DNA from 2 places in the Desulfitobacterium dichloroeliminans LMG P-21439 genome. Region 1 is predicted to be linked to the other one. Evidence: predicted binding sites of a transcription regulator. Region 1 holds the regulator's gene; the other holds the start of a gene.
The links. The regulator HrcA, encoded in region 1, represses chaperone genes, less so after heat shock. The targets are predictions, from matches to a motif close to TGTTAGCACTCNNNNNNNNNGAGTGCTAACA.
Positions count from the first base shown of each region.

Region 2: a site for HrcA is predicted at 2,292-2,322, ahead of groES (co-chaperone GroES). Genes of this name have one in related genera too.

Region 1 is NC_019903.1:3,059,558-3,063,773, reverse strand. Features, by position in the region: gene lepA (translation elongation factor 4) at 1-369, shown strand, start outside; gene hemW (radical SAM family heme chaperone HemW) at 565-1,695, shown strand; gene hrcA (heat-inducible transcriptional repressor HrcA) at 1,834-2,871, shown strand; gene grpE (nucleotide exchange factor GrpE) at 2,889-3,524, shown strand; gene dnaK (molecular chaperone DnaK) at 3,550-4,216, shown strand, end outside.
Region 2 is NC_019903.1:1,222,037-1,226,252, forward strand. Features, by position in the region: gene moaC (cyclic pyranopterin monophosphate synthase MoaC) at 1-95, shown strand, start outside; gene DESDI_RS05745 (MOSC domain-containing protein) at 132-572, shown strand; gene DESDI_RS05750 (MogA/MoaB family molybdenum cofactor biosynthesis protein) at 566-1,063, shown strand; gene DESDI_RS05755 (NYN domain-containing protein) at 1,193-2,014, shown strand; gene groES (co-chaperone GroES) at 2,363-2,647, shown strand; gene groL (chaperonin GroEL) at 2,747-4,216, shown strand, end outside.

The sequences.
Region 1 (4,216 bases):
TATAGAGCAGCTCAATTAGTTAAGCTAGACGTTCTTCTAAATAGCGAGCTGGTGGATGCCCTTTCCTTTATCGTTCATAAGGAAAAATCCTATGCACGCGGTCGCCGCTTAGTAGAGAAGTTGCGGGAGATTATCCCCCGTCAAATGTTTGAAGTGCCGATCCAAGCAGTTATTGGTCAGAAAGTCATCGCGCGAGAAAGTGTGAAAGCCATGCGGAAAGATGTCTTAGCCAAATGTTATGGTGGGGACATTTCCCGTAAGAGGAAACTCTTAGAGAAACAAAAAGAGGGTAAAAAGCGGATGAAGCAAGTAGGGAGTGTAGAGATTCCTCAGGATGCTTTTATGGCGGTACTGAAGATCGACGATTAAGACTCCCTCATAAACTAACGTAGACTAGCTTGAAGCGAACCAATCATGCGATATAGTGAAGCATGGGGTTCGCTCCCTTATTATTCAGGAGAAAGTTTAGGTGCGGTTGATATGCGTTTGGATTGGGTATATTTGTTGTTAGCGGCGATTTTTGAGATGGGATGGGCAGATCCTTCCTAAGAAAGAGGTGCAACTATGCCATCGCTTTATGTCCATGTCCCTTTTTGTATTCGAAAATGTGCCTACTGTGCCTTTTATTCTGTTCCTCTGCAAAGGGCTAAAGTTGAAGACTATTTGAAAGGCCTAAATCAGGAAATTGCCTTGCGGCAAGAGGAAATTCCCGAGGAAGTATCTACCCTATTTATGGGAGGTGGTACTCCTACCGCTTTGAGTGAGATAGAGCTTGAAACCGTCTTCAGCTTGCTTAAGCAAAGATTTAATTTTGCGGCTTCGGCGGAGAAAACTATTGAAGCTAATCCCGGTACCCTAACGGCAGGAAAGCTTCATGTATTAAAGGACCATGGTATCAATCGGATATCTTTGGGTGTTCAATCCTTCAATGATACTTTGCTAAAACGCATTGGGCGAATCCATGGTGCTCAGGATATCCATGATGGGGTGAAGATGGTTCGCGAAGCAGGATTCCATAATCTCAATCTGGATTTAATGTTTGGTTTGCCGGGACAGTCCTTAGAGGATTGGCAAAAGACCTTAGCAGAGGCGATTGAAATTCAACCAGAGCATTTGTCTATCTATGGATTGATGATTGAGGAGAATACACCTCTGGAATTAGACACAGATTTGCTGAAGGACCTGCCGGGAGATGATGCCCAAGCAGAAATGTATGAATTAGGGCAAGAAATGTTAACCAAGGCGGGATACCTCCACTATGAAACTTCAAATTATGCCTTGCCGGGCCATGAATGCCGACATAATCTTGGTTATTGGCATGGGGAAGAGTACCTCGGCCTTGGTCCCGGTGCGGTGTCTTGCCTGAAGAATCGTCGCCGGAAAAATTGTGAGGATTTGGCTTTGTATCGGGAAAAGCTTAATCGAGAAGATTTGCCTATCGATAGTTTGGAAGATGAAAGTCTGACGAACGATCAGCAAAGATCAGAACGGATCATTTTAGGACTGCGTCTTGCCGAAGGGATCAATCTGGAGAATTTTAAAAAAGAGTTTCGCGTTGATCTTTTTGAACTTTATCCCACAGCTTTAGAACGTTATATAAACCGTGGCGTACTACGTGTTGAGGAAGGAAAATTTCTCAAAATGAATCCAGAGTTCTGGTTTGTGGCGAATTCGGTGCTGCAAGAATTTGTATAAGTCAGCAAAGAATCACTTTATAGGTTGTCAGATACTTGACAATCGCGAAAGTGAGCGGTACTATAATATCATAAATCGTTAGCACTCATTAAGGTTGAGTGCTAACAACGAAACGAACGTGGAAGGGCGGTTATGAGTATGCAAATGGATGAGCGAAAGAAAAAAATCCTGAGAGCCATTGTTCAGGATTATGTCAATACAGCTGAGCCAGTCGGCTCCAGGACAATCGCCCGGAAGTTTGACTTAGGTATCTCGCCGGCCACGATTCGTAATGAAATGTCCGATATAGAAGATTTGGGATTGATTGAACAGCCCCATACCTCATCGGGTCGTATTCCATCGGATGCTGGTTATCGTTACTATGTGGATTGCCTGATGGAAAAGACCAAGGTTTCTGAGGACGAAAAGGAAGTTATCGAAAGGGAGACCACTCAGCGGATCGCCGAGATTCAAAGCGTCATTTCTCATTCCAGCAAACTTCTCTCTGAGCTTACCCATTTGACCAGTATTGTCGTAGGGCCAGACAAAGGTAACAGTGTATTTAACCAAATGCACTTCCTTCCTTATCAGTCAGGCAAGGCCATTATGGTCGTTGTCAAGGAAAATGGAGTGGTTGAGAATCAGATTGTTGAGATTGGAGAAAATGTAACTGCTGAGGAACTACAAAGAATCGCGAACGTGTTTAATCATAAGATGCGGGGACATTCCATGACTGAAGTAAAACGGGATTTCCTGCATGAAATCTACAGCGAACTATCACGTCAGCGTTATCTTATTGATCATGCCTTAGAACTCCTAACTGCTATTTTAGACAGCAAACCTAAAGAGACCAATAAAGTTTATCTTGGCGGAACACTCAACATGCTAAACCAGCCTGAATTCCAGGATGTTGAAAAGATCAAAAATCTTTTTCAAGTTTTCGAAGAGGGAGATCAGATTAAGCAGTTTTTGCGTCCGAAGCTCGAGGGTATCACGGTTACCATCGGTGGCGAGAATATCATGAAGGAACTTAAAGATTGCAGCGTGATTACTGGGATTTATTGTGTTGAAGGTGAACCGTTGGGTACGATTGGACTTATCGGACCCACACGAATGGATTATGGTAAGTCGATGGCGATGGTGGAATACATGACAAGAACGCTCACTGAGCTTCTTACCAAGCGACGAAGGAAATAGGAGAGGTGGTTTCAATCATGGTGAATTGGGGCGGGAAAACCCCTCCATCAGCTCAGTCTGGATGGGAAAACAAAGAAGGCAGACAAGACCAATCTGAAAATCTAACGGATACTGTCGAAGAAATTCTGGGGGAGAGTGAGGCTGAGGGCAGGAAGTCTTCCGGGAATCAAGATGTATCTTTAGAGGAAAGAGTACTTACTCTGCAAGCTGCACTTGAGCAAAGCAAGAATCAAGCCGATGAGTATTATGCACATTTGCAACGCCTGCAAGCTGATTTTGACAATTATCGTAAGCGGACAGTAAAGGAAAAGGATGACTACTTAAAATATGCCTCTGAGCGTGTCGTCGAAGGACTACTTCCGGTGCTGGATAATTTCGAAAGAGCTCTTCTGGCCTCTAAAACCAATCAAGATTTCATGTCCTTTGCTCAGGGGGTCGACATGATCTTCAAGCAGATGCAAACGACCCTAGCCAAAGAAGGGCTGGCGGCTATTGAAGCTGTAGGGCAACCTTTTGATCCCAATATGCATGAAGCGGTGCTTCAAGTGGAGTCAGATGAGTATCCGGAAAATACGGTTGTTGAAGAATTACAAAAAGGATATTATCTTAAAGAAAAAGTAATACGCCCTAGCATGGTTAAAGTTTCCTGTTAGGTGTAATAAGGAGGAAGTATTTAATATGGGTAAAGTGATAGGTATTGATTTAGGGACCACAAACTCCTGCGTAGCAGTTATGGAAGGCGGCGAAGCGGTCGTTATTACGAACGCAGAAGGTAATCGCACGACACCCTCCGTGGTAGGGTTTTCCAAAACAGGCGAACGCTTAGTCGGCCAAGTGGCCAAACGGCAGGCGGTTTCTAATGCAGATAAAACAGTACTCTCCGTGAAACGGCATATGGGTACCGATTTCAAAGTGAAGATCGATGATAAGAACTACTCACCCCAAGAAATTTCGGCAATGATTTTAGGCAAACTTAAAACTGATGCTGAAGCTTATCTAGGGCAAACCGTTACTGAGGCAGTCATCACTGTACCTGCGTACTTCACTGATGCTCAGCGTCAAGCGACTAAAGATGCCGGAACCATCGCTGGTTTGGAAGTTAAGCGGATTATTAACGAACCCACAGCAGCAGCTTTGGCCTATGGCTTAGATAAGCAAGAGGATCAAACCGTTTTGGTTTTCGACTTAGGCGGTGGAACCTTCGATGTTTCGGTTCTTGAACTGAGCCAAGGGATGGTTGAGGTTAAAGCGACCAGCGGGAATAATAAACTCGGTGGGGATGATTTTGACCAACGTCTAATTGATCATATGGTAGCTGAATTCAAGAAGGAACAAGGGGTGGATC
Region 2 (4,216 bases), 1.8 Mb from region 1:
TCGACAAAACGATGGTCATCGGAGAGATTCGTCTTATGGAGAAGACCGGGGGCAAGAGTGGGCATTTTGTCCGTAAGGAAGAGATTGACGGTTAATATAAATTATCGAACAAAGATTTGGAGGAAATGAAAATGGCAAAAATTATTGCAGTATGCACTAGCGAGAAAAAAGGAATGCGGAAGAAGAATGTGGGCGAAGGGGTACTCAAAGTTAATTTTGGGATTGAAGGAGATGCTCACGGTGGAGATTGGCACCGTCAAGTGAGCTTATTGGCTATGGAAAGCATTAAGAAAATGCAAGATATGGGACTTGATGTAGGGCCGGGGGATTTTGCTGAAAACTTAACCACAGAGGGGATTGACTTGGTCAGCTTGCCCATTGGCACAAAAGTCAAGATTGGCGATACTAGTGTAGGGGAAGTGACTCAGATCGGGAAAGAATGCCATACTCGATGTGCTATATACTATCAAGCAGGAGACTGTGTCATGCCTAAGGAAGGAATATTCATCCGCGTTTTGGAAGGCGGACCTATTAGCGTCGGAGATGCTATTGAGGTAATGGAGCAATGCTAAGAGTAGGGATCATTACTGCTAGTGATAAAGGCTCGCAAGGACAAAGAGTGGATCTTTCTGGAGCTGTACTGAAAGATCTCGTCAAAGAGATTGACGGAGAAGCGGTTCTTTATACCATCGTGCCAGATGATCAAGAGATTTTGGCACAGACCATGAAAAAGTGGGTGGATGTGGATGGATTAGATCTTATTCTAACTACTGGGGGAACAGGTTTCTCACCTCGTGATGTTACTCCAGAAGCCACCCTTTCTATCGCTGATCGCATGGTTCCCGGGATTGCTGAAGTAATGCGATATGAAAGCTATAAGATCACTCCCAAAGCGATGTTAAGTCGGGCTGTTGCAGTCTTGCGTAAAAAAACTTTAATCATCAATATGCCAGGTTCTCCTAAAGCAGTTAAAGAGTGTTGGGTAGCCCTTGTACCTGCTTTGCCTCATGGGATCCAAATTCTAAAAGGAGAGGCTAGCGAGTGCGCAACTCCTTCCCATTAATAAGATTGAATTATCACGCATAAGAAAAAAGCAATTGATGCAATCTAAATAAATGTTTGTGCTTGTCACTCCTGTCCTAATCCTGCGTACGCTATAGTAAGCAAAAGTGGAAACGGGGGTGATTTTGTTTTGAAGGCTATTGCTTTTGTTGATTATGAAAATATATGGACTGGACTCTTTAATCAAGGGTATGAATTAACTCCTGAAATTCTCATGGAATCCCTCCAACTTTATGTTAAAAATAATAACTATATACTATCGGCTATTTATCTTTATGCTAACTTTGATCGCGAGGAATTCTGGCGGGCTCAGACTTCCTTTGAAAAAATTAATATATATACACGTCATGTTTATGGTAAGAACAGTTTTTCTAATACGTTGCTACGGCGAAATGCAGCGGATGTCGAACTCATTCTGGAAGCCCAAGAAATCCTGCTGACTCGCACCTCTGCCTTTGATGTAATCCTCCTAATGACTGGGGATGGTGATTTTTTACCTTTGGTCCGAAAAATCAAAGCCTGGGGAAAAGAGGTAAAGGTCATTGGTGCCCATGGAAACATGCATCACAATCTCCAAACGTTTAGTGATTCTGGGGATTTTTTTACTGAGACTCTTACCGAAGAAAAACGCTTCAAATATAATGCCGAGGAAGATCTTGTACAAGGAATTTTGATTCTAGCAAACCTTCAGTTAAGCATGACGTATATCGCTTCTACCAAAGCGCGGACCGCCTTATCAGAGCACTTAGGAGCAACTACGTCACAGGTGAAAGAATTGATTCGTCATGTCTTAAAAGAGGGAATTCTTCTTGAACGAGAATATGCCGACTCAAATTTAAAAATAGGAAAAACAAAGATATATCTTTTAAATCTTGAACACAGCCTTGTTCAAAATGTTATAGGTTCCTCCTTGTTAGAGATACGCAAACGCTATGAGAAGCTAAGTGTTTAAATTCATCGTGGTAAACATGAAGAGGATACTCGAATGCTAAATCGGGTGTTCTCTCTTTTTATATTTTTTACCAAATTTATGAATAAATCCCCCGGGGTCTGGTCAATATACTCTTTAGTGATTGCAAGCCGAAGGGAAGAGATTCAGTCAATTTCAGATCAGGGCAATAAGGGGTAGATAATGCGAGGGAAATGGAGATTTTCAAGCATAAATCTAGGAAAAACGCTTCTGGCAGGATTTGATTTCTTCATCAACCTTGCATATTATTATAGTATGATGTTAGCACTCAATAGGAATGAGTGCTAACAATTACAAAAATATTTAGTTCTTAAGGAGGGACTTTCTTCAATGAACATTAAACCTCTAGCAGACCGGGTAGTCATCAAAGCACTCCCCATGGAAGAAAAAACAAAAAGCGGGATCATCATGCCAGACACGGCTAAGGAAAAGCCTCAAGAAGGTGAAATCGTCGCAGTAGGACCTGGTAGAGTGGAAAAAGGAGAGCGCATTGCCTTAGATGTTAAAGTCGGTGATCGCGTTATTTATTCCAAATATGCCGGTACTGAAGTTAAGTATGACGGTCAAGAGTATCTCATTCTTAAAGAAAATGACATCTTAGCGGTAATTGGCTAACCTATATCTTGTTACTCACTTATGGACTGAAATAGTAAATGCTTACTTATAACTGACTTTATCGACTTATTTATTCAAATTGTTAGGAGGAACTTTAAAGTGGCAAAACAAATCATTTTTAATGAAGAAGCTCGCCATGCCTTAGAGCGTGGTGTCAATGCTTTGGCTGAAGCTGTTCGTATCACACTCGGACCTAAAGGCCGCAATGTTGTATTAGATAAAAAATTTGGTGCGCCCCTAATTACCAATGACGGTGTAACCATCGCTCGGGAAATCGAGTTAGAAGATTCTTTTGAAAATATGGGAGCACAACTTGTCAAAGAAGTTGCGACCAAAACCAATGATGTTGCTGGGGACGGAACCACCACGGCGACTGTTTTAGCTCAAGCCATCATTCGTGAAGGACTGAAAAATGTAGCGGCTGGTGCAAATCCCATGGGGATTAAGCGCGGGATTGAGCAAGCTGTTGAATCTATCGTCAATGATATTAAAACCAATGCTAAGCCAATCGAAAGCAAAGAAGCTATTGCGCAAGTTGCTTCTATCTCTGCCGGGGATAACACAATCGGTGCTCTTATCTCCGACGCTATGGAGAAGGTCGGCAAAGACGGCGTAATCACAGTAGAAGAAGCCAAAGGAATGACCACAGAATTGCAAGTTGTTGAAGGTATGCAATTTGACCGTGGCTATATCTCCGCATACATGATTACAGATACTGACAAGATGGAAGCTATTTTAAATGATCCTTTCATCTTAATCACCGATAAAAAGATTGGCGCCATTGCCGATATTCTCCCCGTTCTTGAGAAAGTCGTTCAAGCTGGCCGTCAATTAGTGATTATTGCAGAAGATATCGAAGGTGAAGCATTAGCAACCCTCGTACTGAATAAACTTCGCGGTACCTTTACCTGCGTTGCCGTAAAAGCGCCTGGTTTCGGTGATCGCCGCAAAGCAATGCTAGAAGATATCGCCGTTCTTACTGGCGGTACAGTTATCACCGAAGATCTTGGGTTGAAATTGGAAAACACCACCGTCGAAATGTTGGGACGTGCTCGCCAAGTTCGTGTTACGAAAGAAGAAACTACAATTGTTGAAGGAACTGGTTCCCAAGACAATATTAAAGGGCGAGTGGAAGCCCTTAAAAAACAAATCGATGAAACTACTTCTGATTTCGATCGAGAAAAACTTCAAGAACGTCTGGCTAAATTAGCTGGTGGCGTTGCAGTAATCCAAGTCGGTGCTGCTACTGAAGTTGAAATGAAAGAAAAGAAACTCCGCATTGAAGATGCTTTAGCTGCTACACGCGCCGCAGTTGAAGAAGGAATCGTCTCTGGCGGCGGTACTGCTTTAGTGGATGCGGCTCAAGCTCTGGACAGCTTCCAATTGGTAGGAGATGAAAAGACCGGTGTCGCCATCGTTCGTCGAGCCCTTGAGGAACCTCTCCGTCAAATAGCTAACAATGCAGGTTTCGAAGGTTCGATTGTCGTTGAGAAAGTTCGCAATGCCGGACGTGGCGTTGGCTTCAACGCACTTACCGAGGAATATGAGGATATGATTGCGGCCGGAATC